DNA from 2 places in the Streptomyces sp. NBC_01476 genome. Region 1 is predicted to be linked to the other one. Evidence: riboswitches for the same ligand, from Rfam matches in the RefSeq annotation. Region 1 holds a riboswitch; the other holds the start of a gene.
What was found. Region 1 has a riboswitch for thiamine pyrophosphate ahead of OG552_RS26680 (thiamine ABC transporter substrate-binding protein). Riboswitches for the same ligand answer to the same signal wherever they lie in the genome.
Positions count from the first base shown of each region.

Region 2: it holds a riboswitch for thiamine pyrophosphate, as region 1 does, so the genes downstream of both, thiO (glycine oxidase ThiO) here and OG552_RS26680 (thiamine ABC transporter substrate-binding protein) in region 1, are expected to answer to the same signal.

Region 1 covers NZ_CP109446.1:6,072,869-6,078,807, reverse strand. The annotation lists gene OG552_RS26685 (ABC transporter permease) at 1-1,534, opposite strand, end outside; gene OG552_RS26680 (thiamine ABC transporter substrate-binding protein) at 1,651-2,760, opposite strand; TPP riboswitch at 2,753-2,864, opposite strand; gene rlmN (23S rRNA (adenine(2503)-C(2))-methyltransferase RlmN) at 2,948-4,054, opposite strand; gene OG552_RS26670 (phosphatidate cytidylyltransferase) at 4,177-5,169, opposite strand; gene frr (ribosome recycling factor) at 5,266-5,823, opposite strand.
Region 2 covers NZ_CP109446.1:1,958,549-1,964,487, reverse strand. The annotation lists gene OG552_RS08575 (amidase) at 1-141, shown strand, start outside; gene OG552_RS08570 (thiazole synthase) at 149-889, opposite strand; gene thiS (sulfur carrier protein ThiS) at 968-1,174, opposite strand; gene thiO (glycine oxidase ThiO) at 1,171-2,340, opposite strand; TPP riboswitch at 2,351-2,438, opposite strand; gene OG552_RS08555 (NAD(P)/FAD-dependent oxidoreductase) at 2,769-3,938, shown strand; gene OG552_RS08550 (Rv2175c family DNA-binding protein) at 4,008-4,382, shown strand; gene thiE (thiamine phosphate synthase) at 4,440-5,087, shown strand; gene metF (methylenetetrahydrofolate reductase [NAD(P)H]) at 5,462-5,939, shown strand, end outside.

The sequences.
Region 1 (5,939 bases):
TGCTCAGCGCCAGCGCCTGGCCGTAGGTGGTGGCGCCGGCCCGGCCGAGCAGGCGGGCGACGGCGACCGGGAGGGTCGGACTGTCGGGGCGCGCGATGAAGACGGTGGCGCCGAACTCACCGAGCGACACCGCGAAGGCGAAGCCGGCCGCGATGCCCAGCGCCCGCCCGACGAAGGGCAGTTCGACCTCCCGCCAGACCCGCGGCGGCGAGGCCCCCAGCACCGCCGCGGCCTCCCGCAGCCGGTCGTCCACCGCCCGCAGCACCGGCAGCATCACCCGTACCACGAACGGCACCCCGACCAGCGCCTGCGCCAGCGGCACCAGCAGCCAGGAGTCCCGCAGGTCCAGCGGCGGCTTGTCGAGGGTGATCAGGAAACCGAAGCCGACGGTGACCGCCGAGGTGCCCAGCGGCAGCATCAGCAGCGCGTCGAACCCGCGCAGGACGCGGCCCGCCTTCCGTACCAGTGCGGTCGCCGCCAGCCCGCCGATCAGCAGCGCGATGACGGTGGCGACGGCCGCGTACCGCAGCGAGTTCCAGACCGTCTGCAGCGGGGCGACGAGGAAGGTGCCGCCGCTGGCGTCGGCCGAGGTGAGGGCGCGGTAGTAGCCGAAGCCGTAGCCGCCGGGGACGTCCAGCGAGCGGGCGACCAGGACGCCGAGCGGCAGCAGGATCAGCAGCGCGATGACCGCCAGCACGCCGGCCAGCAGCCCGCGTTCGCCGCCGCGCGGCCGGTGCGCCGTGGTGCCCGCGTCCACCAGCCGCAGCGTCGCCTCCCGGCGCCGTACCGTCCAGGCGTGCACGCCCAGGATCGCGGCCACCGCGACGAGTTGGAGCAGGGTGAGCACCGCGGCGGTCGGCAGGTCGAGGAGTTCGGCGGTCTGCCGGTAGATCTCGACCTCCAGGGTGGAGTACGTCGGCCCGCCGAGGATCTGGATCACACCGAAGGAGGTGAAGGTGAACAGGAAGACCATCAGGGCGGCGGCGGCCACCGACGGCCCGAGGGCGGGCAGGGTCACCCGCCGCCAGGCCGTGAACCGCCCGGCGCCGAGCATCCGCGCGGCTTCCTCCTGCCGCGGGTCGAGCTGTGCCCACAGGCCGCCGACGGTGCGGACCACCACCGCGTAGTTGAAGAAGACATGGGCGATGAGGATCGCCCAGACGCTGGTGTCGAGCCGGAAGCCGAGCAGCTGGTCGGTGAAGCCGTTCCGTCCGACCAGGGCCAGGAAGGCGGTGCCCGCCACCACCGTCGGCAGCACGAACGGCACCGTGACGACCGCCCGCAGCAGCCGTTTGCCGGGGAAGTCGAGCCGGGCGAAGACATACGCGCCGGGCAGTGCGACGACCAGCGTCAGCGCGGTGGAGGCGGCGGCCTGCCAGCAGGTGAACCAGAGCACGTGCCGGATCGTGCCGTCACCGAGCACGTCCCCGATCCGGCCGAGCTGCCAGCTGCCGCCCTGGTGCAGGCCCCGGCCGACGATGGAGACGACCGGGTAGGCGAAGAAGACCGCGAAGAAGGCCAGCGGCAGCGCCATCAGGGCGAGCCGGACAGCGGTGGCGCGGCGCGGGCGGCGGACCCGGCGCCGCGGTGGCTGCGCCGGTGCCGGGGTCCGTGGGTCCGGGGCGCCGTGGGCCTGGCGGGCCGGTGTGGTCAGAGGACGATGGAGTTCCATGCCTTCACCCAGTTGTCCCGCTCGGCGGCGATCTTCTCCGGCGCCAGCGTGGTCGGGTGGTCGATCTTCGCGCCGTACTTGGTGAACACCGCGGGCTCGGTGGCGCCCTTGCGCACCGGGTCGACGTACATCTGCAGCGGCATGTCCTCCTGGAACGTCTTGCTGATCATGAAGTCGATCAGCGCCTTGCCGCCGGCCACGTTCTTCGCGCCGTGCAGCAGCCCGGCGAACTCGATCTGCCGGAAGCAGGTCCCGGTGGACACCCCGGTCGGCGACTGCGCGGGCTCGGGGCTGACGCCGACCACTTCGGCGGGCGGGCTGGAGGCGTAGGAGACGACCAGCGGCCGGTCGCCCTTGGCCTTCTTGCCGGCCGCCGAGCCGGAGAAGCGTTCGTTGTACGCCTGCTCCCAGCTGTCGACGACCTCGACGCCGTTCTTCTTCAGCTGCTTCCAGTACGCCTGCCACCCCGCCGAGGCTCCGCTGTCGCCGTAGGTCGCGACGCTGCCGAGCAGGAAGGCGAGGCCGGGCGAGGAGGTGCTGACGTTCTCGGTGACCAGCAGGTTCTTGTACGCGGGCTTCACCAGGTCGGCGAAGGTCTGCGGCGGCTGGAGCTTGTGCGCGGTGAAGTAGGCGCGGTCGTAGTTGACGCAGACGTCCCCGGAGTCGATGGGGGTGACGCGGTGCCGGCCGGCGTCGAGTTGCACGTCGGGGGGGATCTGGCCGAGGTCCTTGGCGGTGTACGGGTCGAAGAGGCCGTTGGACAGGGCCCGGGAGAGCAGGGTGTTGTCGACGCCGAAGAAGACGTCGCCGCGCGGGTGGTCCTTGGTGAGGATCGCCTGGTTGACGGCGGCGCCGGCGTCGCCGCCGCGGAGGACCTTGACCGTGTAGCCGGTCTCCTTGGTGAACTCCGCGAGCACGGACTTCGACGCGGCGAAGGAGTCGTGGCTGACCAGGGTGACGGTCTTGGACGTGCTGCCCGCGGCGCCGCTGCTCCTGCCGCCCGAGTCGCTGCCGCACGCGGCCAGCAGGGTGGCTCCCGCGGTGGCCAGGACGAGCGCGCCGATGGCACGCCGACGGATGCTCTTCATGGTGCTGACTCCCTACGCCGGTATGACCCGGATCAGGTCCGAGGGTCTGCGGTCTCGGAGGCCGCACTCTCAGCGCCGTCGCAGGCGCTCCCCTGTCGGAATGTTCATTTGTCTGTCATGGCGACTTGCCTGTGCACGATAGCAGCCGGGCGGAACACGCAGGTCAGCGGCGACCCGCGGGGGTGCTTCAGCGTTCGGCCGCGGCGAGCTGCCCGCAGGCTCCGTCGATTTCCTGACCCCGGGTGTCCCGTACGGTCACGGGCACCCCGTGTGCCTCAAGGGCGGCGACGAAGGCGCGCTCGTCCTCGGGCCGGGAGGCGGTCCACTTTGAGCCGGGCGTGGGGTTGAGCGGGATCAGATTGACGTGCACCCGGTGGTTCTTCAGCAGCCTGCCCAGCCGGTCGGCCCGCCACGCCTGGTCGTTGATGTCGCGGATCAGGGCGTACTCGATGGAGATCCGGCGGCCGGACACCTCGGAGTAGTGCCAGGCGGCGTCCAGTACCTCGCGGACCTTCCAGCGGGTGTTGACCGGGACGAGGGTGTCGCGCAGTTCGTCGTCGGGGGCGTGCAGGGAGACCGCGAGGCGGCACTTGAAGCCCTCGTCGGCGAACCGGCGCATGGCCGGGACCAGTCCCACCGTGGAGACCGTGATGCCGCGCTGGGACAGCCCGAGCCCGTCGGGTTCGGGGTCGGTGAGGCGGCGGATCGCGCCCACCACCCGGTTGTAGTTGGCCAGCGGCTCGCCCATGCCCATGAAGACGATGTTCGACAGCCGGGCCGGGCCTCCGGGCACCTCGCCGTCGCGGAGCGCCTTCATGCCGGCGACGATCTGGTGGACGATCTCGGCGGTCGACAGGTTCCGGTCGAGGCCGGCCTGGCCGGTGGCGCAGAACGGGCAGTTCATGCCGCAGCCGGCCTGGGACGAGACGCACATCGTGACGCGGTCCGGGTAGCGCATCAGGACCGACTCGACGAGCGTGCCGTCGAAGAGCCGCCAGAGCGTCTTGCGGGTGTCCCCGTCGTCGCAGGAGGCGTGCCGGACCACGCTCATCAGCTCGGGCAGCAGATCCCCGGCCAGCTTGGCCCGCGACGCCGCCGGAATGTCCGTCCACGCGGCCGGATCGTCCGCGTACCTGGCGAAGTAGTGCTGGGACAGCTGCTTCGCCCGGAACGGCTTCTCCCCGAGCGCGGCCACCGCCTCCTTCCGCTCCGCGGGCGAAAGGTCAGCAAGGTGCCGCGGCGGCTTCTTGGCTCCGCGCGGCACGGCAAAGGTCAGTTCTCCGGGCACAGGCATGATGCCTCCCAGTGTCTCAGACCCGCACCCCTCCCCCGCCCGGCAGCCCGCGTGACGGTCGTCTCCGGGGGGCCGGCGGGCCGGGGGGCACCCTGGTCCGGGGGTCAGCCCTGGCTCAGGGGTCAGCCCTGGCCGACGAAGAGGACGAGGAGGAGCCAGACCACGGGGGCGGTGGGGAGGAGGGAGTCGAGGCGGTCCATGATGCCGCCGTGGCCCGGCAGAAGCGTGCCCATGTCCTTGATGCCGAGGTCCCGCTTGATCATGGACTCGCCCAGGTCACCGAGGGTCGCGCTGGTGGCGGCCGCGAGGCCGAGGAGGATGCCCTGCCACCAGTGACCGTCGTCGACGAGGTACTGCATGAGCAGCGCGCCCGCGATCATCGCGAAGGACATCGCGCCGGCCAGTCCCTCACGGGTCTTGCCGGGGCTGATCCGGGGGGCGAGCCGGTGGCTGCCGAAACGCCAGCCGACGGCGTAGGCACCGGTGTCGGAGATCACCGTCAGCAGCAGGAAGGTCAGCACCCGGCGGGGGCCGTCGTCGGCGGCCAGCATCATCACCACGAAGGTGGCGAGAAAAGGAACGTAGAAGGCGGTGAAGACGCCCGCGGTGACGTCCCGCAGGTAGTCCTCAGGAGGCTGGGCCATCCGCCAGACCAGGACGGCCAGCGCGGTGAGCGCCATCGCCACCCACGCCCCGTCCGCCCCCCGGACGTATCCGGCGACGACCATGGCCGCGCCGCCCACCGCGATCGGGATCAGCGGCGCGTGGATGCCCTTGCGTTCGGCGAGCCGGGACGTCAGCTCCCACACGCCGACCACGACCGCGGCCACCACCACCCCGACGAAGACCGCCTTGACGACGAAGAGCGCGGCGAGGACCACCACTCCGAGGCCGAGGCCGACTCCTATCGCCTGGCCCAGGTTCCGGCCCGCGGACTTCTTCGCGGGCGCCGGCGCGGGCTCGGGTGCAGGCTGCGGCGGCTCGCCGGACGGCGGGGGTGACGGCATGAGGGGAGTCTTCCTCCTGGCCCCGGTCCCCGTCGCGGAACCCGCCGGGTACGGGGTTCCCACCGCGTGGCCGGCGCGTGGCGAAGCGCCCCAGGAAGAGTCGTTCACGGAGCTTCGCCTCGCGTCGTCGTTGTCGGTCGTGGGCCAGAGGGATGGATGCACGTACGGACGTACGTACCGGGATACGGATACGGCCGGCGGTCGTCAGACCTCCAGCAGCTCCGACTCCTTGTGCTTGAGCAGCTCGTCCACCTGCGCGACGTACTTCGCGGTGGTGTCGTCCAGCTCCTTCTCCGCGCGACGCACCTCGTCCTCGCCGCTCTCGCCGTCCTTGACGAGCTTGTCGAGGGTCTCCTTGGCCTTGCGGCGGACGCTGCGGATGGAGATCTTGGCGTCCTCGGCCTTGGTCTTGGCGACCTTGATGTAGTCCCGGCGGCGCTCCTCGGTGAGCTGCGGGAAGACCACCCGGATGATACGGCCGTCGTTGCTCGGGTTGACCCCGAGGTCGGAGTTGCGGATCGCCTCTTCGATGTTGCGCAGGCTGCTGCTGTCGAAGGGGGTGATCACCGCCATCCGCGGCTCGGGCACCGCGAAGGAGGCGAGCTGGTTGATCGGGGTGATGGTGCCGTAGTACTCGGCCACGATCTTGTTGAACATCGCCGGGTGCGCACGGCCCGTCCGGATCGCCGCGAAGTCGTCCTTGGCGACGACGACGGCCTTCTCCATCTTCTCCTCGGCTTCGAGGAGGGTCTCTTCAATCACCATGTGCTCCTGGTATTCAGAAGGCGGAGCCTTGTGGTCGGGGCCCCTGCGCGCGTCTTTCCTGCACGGTGTCCGACCGGCAGCGTGTTGTCCATCCCCGTTCCGGGCAAGCCGGC
Region 2 (5,939 bases), 4.1 Mb from region 1:
TGGCCCGCGCTGACGGTCCCGGCCGGCCGGGCCGCGAACGGGCTGCCGCTCGGCCTGCAGTGCGTCAGCCGGGCCGGGAGCGACGAGCGGCTGCCGGGATGGGCGGCGGCCGTCGCCGAAGGAGTCCGCACGGAGGGATGAACACCGCTCAGAACGCCGGGCGTTCGGGGTCGAGGGCGGGCAGGCCGTCGGCCGGGGTGGAGGGCAGGGCGTGATGGCGGCGGGGGATCCGGCCCGCGCGGTGCGCCAGCCGGCCCGCCTCGACGGCGTGCCGCATGGCGGCGGCCATCACCGCCGGGTGCCGGGCGCGGGTGACGGCGGAGGCCAGCATGACGGCGGCGCAGCCGAGCTCCATCGCCTGGGCGACGTCGGAGGCGGTGCCGGCGCCCGCGTCCAGGATCACCGGGACGGTGGCGCGTTCGGTGATCAGCTGGAAATTGTGCGGGTTGCGGATGCCGAGACCGGAGCCGATCGGCGAGCCCAGCGGCATGATCGCCGCGCAGCCCACGTCCTCCAGCTTGCGGGCCAGCACCGGGTCGTCACTGGTGTACGGCAGCACGGTGAAGCCGTCGTCCACCAAGGTCTCGGCAGCGTCGAGGAGTTCGACCGGGTCGGGCAGCAAGGTGTGCTCGTCCGCGATGACTTCCAGCTTCACCCAGTCGGTGCCCAGCGCCTCCCGCGCCAGCCGCGCGGTCAGCACCGCCTCACCCGCGGTGAAGCACCCCGCGGTGTTCGGCAGCACCCGGATCCCGTGCCGGGCCAGCACCGACAGCACCGAGCCCTTCGTCGTCGGGTCCAGGCGCCGCATCGCCACCGTCGTCAGCTCGGTGCCGGACGCCAGCAGCGCCTGTTCCAGCACGTCGAGACTGGGCGCCCCGCCGGTCCCCATGATCAGCCGGGAGCCGAAGACGGCGTCGCCGATGGCAAGGGAGTCGGAGATCTTCTCGCCGGTGGAGACGGACACGGTTCACCCCCCCTGTACCGCGGTCAGGATCTCGACGCGGTCGCCGTCCGCGAGGACGGTGTCGGGCCAGCGGGTCCGCGGCACCACCGTCTCGTTGAGCGCGGCGGCGACGCCCGAGTGGGCGGTGGTGAGGGTCGCCACGAGGGCGGCCAGGGCGCACGGTTCGGCCAGCTCACGGGGTTCACCGTTGAGCCGTACGGTGATCGTCATGCCGGCTGCTCCTGCCGTACGCACCGGGCCGCGGTGAACGGCCGCGCGTACTCCGGGAGTTCACCGCGGGCCAGCACCTCGGCCATGATGTCGCCGGTGACCGGGGTGAGCAGGACGCCGTTGCGGTGGTGCCCGGTGGCCAGCAGCAGCCCGTCCAGGGCGGTGGGGCCGAGCAGCGGAGCGTTGTCGGGGGAGCCGGGGCGCAGCCCGGCGAGCATCTCGGTGAGCGGGAGTTCGGTGATGCCCGGCACCAGCTCATGCGCGTCGCGGAGCAGTCCGTAGACGCCGCCGGCGGTGACCGTGGTGTCCCAGCCGAACTCCTCGCTGGTGGCGCCGAGTACCAGCTCGCCGTTCTCCCGCGGCACCAGATAGACATGGCTGCCGCGTACCACCGCCCGGACCGTACGGGAGAGGAAGGGCGCGTGCGTGGCCGGGATCCGCAGCCGCAGGATCTGGCCCTTCACCGGGCGGACCGGCGGCAGCGCCTCCTCCGGCAGCCCGGCGATCCGGCCGCTCTCGCTGCCCGCGGCCAGCACGGTGCGGCCGGCGGCCGGTTCGCTGCCGTCGGCCAGTACCGCACCGGTGACGCGGTCACCGGTACGGGCGATACGGGTCACCGCGGAGCGCAGGAACGTCACCCCGGCGAGTTCTGCGGCCCGCAGCAGGGCGGCGACCAGGCGCCGCGGGTCCACCTGGTGATCGCCGTCCACCCGCAGTCCGCCGCGCACTCCCGGGGCGAGCAGCGGTTCGAGGCGGCGGCAGTCCCGCCCGCTGAGCCACTGCGACTCCAGGCCGAGCGAGGTCTGGAAGGCGTGCAGGTCCCGCAGATCGGCGCGGTCGTCGGCGTCCAGGGCGACGGCGAGGGTGCCGCAGGGGCGGTAACCGGTGTCGAGGCCGGTGAGTTCGGTGAGTTCCGCGGTGAAGGCGGGGTAGCGGGCGGCCGAGGCGAGGTTCAGGTCGAGCAGGGTCTGCTCGCCGTACTGCAGCTCGGTGACCGCGGCGAGCATACCGGCCGCGGCATGCGCGGCTCCGCCGCCGGGGGCGGGGTCGGCAAGGGCGGTGGCCAGGCCCTGCTGGGCGGACCGCCAGGCGGTGACGAGGCCGATGAGGCCGCCGCCGACCACCAGGACGTCGTGGGCCCTGGGCCCGTTCACGGGTAGGGGCATCGTGCTCGGTCTCCCTTCGCCGGCATGACCCGGATCAGGTTCTTACGGTCGGCGGCCGGTCAGCCGCCCTCTCAGCCCAGTCCGTCCGGGCTCCCGCGCTTTCCCCGGCACCCTATCCCCGCCGGGCGGCCCACCGGTACGGGGCGGGGTCTTTCCCGCCCGCGCGGACCGCCGCCGGACGACGGGCCGCGTGGTGCGTTCAGGCCGCCGCCGGCGGCCTTCCGCCCGGGGGCGGTCCGGCCGGGCGCCGAAGGACCGTTCCGCCGGAGAACCACTCGCACGGATGGCGCGGGCGGGAGCCGGGGAGCGGGTGGGACGGCGGGAACAGCTCCGGGCGGCGGGGCACGGGTACCGGCAGCCGCCCGCGCGGGGCACCGCGGGCTACGGTAACCCCCGTGGAGCGGAACGTGGTGATCGTCGGGGCCGGGATGGCCGGAGTGCAGACCGCGGTGGAACTGAGGGGGCAGGGCTGGCGAGGCGGCATCACGCTGCTCGGCGACGAGCGGCACCCTCCGTACGACCGCCCGCCGCTGTCGAAGGCGGTCCTGCTGGGCGACGCGGAAGCCCCCGTCGACGTCCGCTTCGACGTCGACTTCGCCGCCCTGGACGTCGAACTGCGCCTCGGCGTAAGGGCCGAGGCGCTGCACGCCGAGACCAAGCAGGTCGTCACCGGCGCCGGCACCGTGCCGTACGACCACCTCGTGCTCGCCACCGGCGCCTACGCCGTCGGCCTGCCCGGCACGGCCGGCCTCCCCGGCGTCTTCCCGCTCCGTACGCTCGACGACGCCGCCGCCCTGCGCCCCGTCCTGCTGGCGCGGCAGCGCGTCGTCGTGGTGGGGGCCGGCTGGATCGGCGCCGAGTTCGCCACCGCGGCCCGCCAGGCCGGCTGCCCGGTGACCGTGGTGGAGGCCGCCGACCGCCCGCTGGCCGGCGTACTGCCCGCGTCCGTCACCGACCACATGCGCGGCTGGTACGACGAGGCCGGGGTGGAACTGCGCACCGGCACCGCGGTCGCCGCCGTCGAACCGGGCGCCGTGGTGCTCTCCGACGGCAGCCGGCTGTCCGCCGCGGCCGTCGTGGTCGGCATCGGCGCCCGCGCCGCCAACGGCTGGCTCGGCGACTCGGCCGTCGCCCTCGACCCCCACGGCGCGGTGCTCGCCGACGACCGGCTGCGTACCACCGCCGAGGACGTCTACGCGGTCGGGGACTGCGCGTCCTTCCCGTCCGCCCGCTACGGCCGGCGGCTGCTCATCCACCACTGGGACAACGCGGTGCAGGGCCCGCGGACCGCCGCCGCCAACCTGATGGGCGGGGACGCGCGGTACGACCCGGTGCCGTACTTCTGGTCCGAGCAGTTCGGCCGGTTCGTGCAGTACGCGGGCCACCACAGCGAGGCCGACACGATGCTGCCGCGCGGCGACCCGGCGGACCCGGCGTGGTCGGTGCTCTGGCTGCGGGACGGGCGGCTGGTGGCGCTGCTCGCGGTGGGCAGGCCGCGGGACATGGCGCAGGCCAGGAAGCTGATCGCGAAGTCCGCCGTGGTGGACCCGGAGCTCGCCGCCGACCCGGGGGTGCCGCTCAAGTCCGTGGTCAGATGAGCGCGGGGCGCGTAGCCCGGTCGGCGGCGTGCCGCAGCGGTTGTCGGCGGCAGGTGGCACGCTTGTCCTGTGACTGTTTTCTCGTCGGTTGACGCACACATTGACGCTCTCGTCCCTTCCTGGCTCACGCTGCCGGAGGTCGCCGAGCGTCTCGGTCTCGAAGTGACCCGGATCCGGCCGCTGATCAAGGAGGGTCAGCTGATCGCGGTCCGGCGGGGTGAGAACAAGGTGCTGATGGTGCCCAGCGACTTCCTCGGTGAGGGGAAGATCATCAAGGGCCTGTCCGGCACCCTGACCGTCCTCAAGGACGACGGGTTCTCGGACGAAGAGGCCCTGGAGTGGCTCTTCACGCCCGACCCGACCCTGCCCGGCACCCCCGCACAGGCGCTGCGGGAGAATCGGGGGACCGAGGTGAAGCGCCGGGCCCAGGCGCTCGCCGTGTAGCCGCGAACCGCGCCCCGGGGGACCCTGAGCCCGCCGGGGCGCTCACGGGGGAGCCAGATGACCACCGCAGCCCACCGGCAGCTCGCCGACGCCCGCCTCTACCTCTGCACCGACGCCCGCACCGCGCGCGGCGACCTCGCGGAGTTCGCGGACGCCGCGCTCGGCGGCGGGGTGGACATCATCCAGCTCCGCGACAAGGGCATCGAGGCCCGCGAGGAGCTGGCCGCGCTCGCCGTGCTCGCGGCGGCCTGCCGCCGGCACGGCAAGCTCCTCGCGGTCAACGACCGCGCCGATGTGGCGCACGCGGCCGGGGCGGACGTACTCCACCTCGGACAGGGCGACCTCCCGGTCCCGGCGGCGCGTGCCCTGCTCGGCGACGACGTACTGATCGGGCGGTCCTGCCACGCGGAGGCGGAGGTGGCGGCGGCCTGCGGGGAGCCAGGCGCGGACTATTTCTGCACCGGGCCGGTCTGGCCCACCCCCACCAAGCCGGGGCGGCCGGCGCCCGGCCTCGGCCTCGTGCGGTACGCCGCGGGGCTCGGTACGGAGCGGCCGTGGTTCGCGATCGGCGGGATCGGTCTGTCCAACCTCCACGAGGTGCTGGACGCGGGGGCCCGGCGTGTGGTGGTCGTCCGTGCGATCACCCAGGCCCCGGACCCCGCGTCCGCCGCCGCTGCCTTCACCAAGACCCTCCGGGCCCTGTAACCCGTGCCCCGCCAGGGGCACCCAGTCCCTCCGGGCCCGCGGACCCGCGCCCCAAAGGGGCGCGGGGAACTGCGCGAGCAACCACCCACCGGCCGGTGGTCCGGACACGACAGCAACAGCCCCTTTGGGCCGGTGACGGGGTGCGGCCCCGTCGTGGCCGTTCGCGCAGTTCCTCCCCCAGACTTCGTCCGGGGGTACCCCCAGCGCCCCTGAAAAACGAGGTGCCGCCCGCCCGCAAGGGCACCCCGCGGGAGGCGGGGCGGAGGTACTTCCGAGGGGGCGGGTACTTCCGGGGGGAACGTAAAAACGTATGGAGGCGGGCATAACGTCCGGTGAGGTCACGCACGGTCGCCAGACCGGGCTAGCCTGCATGCATGGCCATGGGCACACCCTCCACCCGCACCAACCGAGCCCTCACGATCCGCGAGCTCCTCGCCCGCGGCGAGCGCTCGTACTCGTTCGAGTTCGCCGCGCCCAGGACCGCGAAGGGCGAGCGGACGCTGTGGAACGCGATCCGCCGGATCGAGGCGGTGGGCCCCACCTTCGTCTCGGTCACCTACGGAGCCGGCGGCTCCTCCCGCGACGGCACCATCCGCGCCACCGACCGGATCGTCTCGGACACCACGCTCACCCCCTGTGCCCACCTCACCGCGGTGAATCACTCCGTCGCCGAGCTGCGCAACATCATCGGGCAGTACGCCGACGCCGGGATCCGCAACATCCTCGCGGTGCGGGGCGACCCGCCCGGTGACCCGCTGGCCGAGTGGGTGGCGCATCCCCAGGGTCTCCACTACGCCGCCGACCTGGTCCGGCTGATCAAGGAGTCGGGCGATTTCTGTGTGGGCGTGGCCG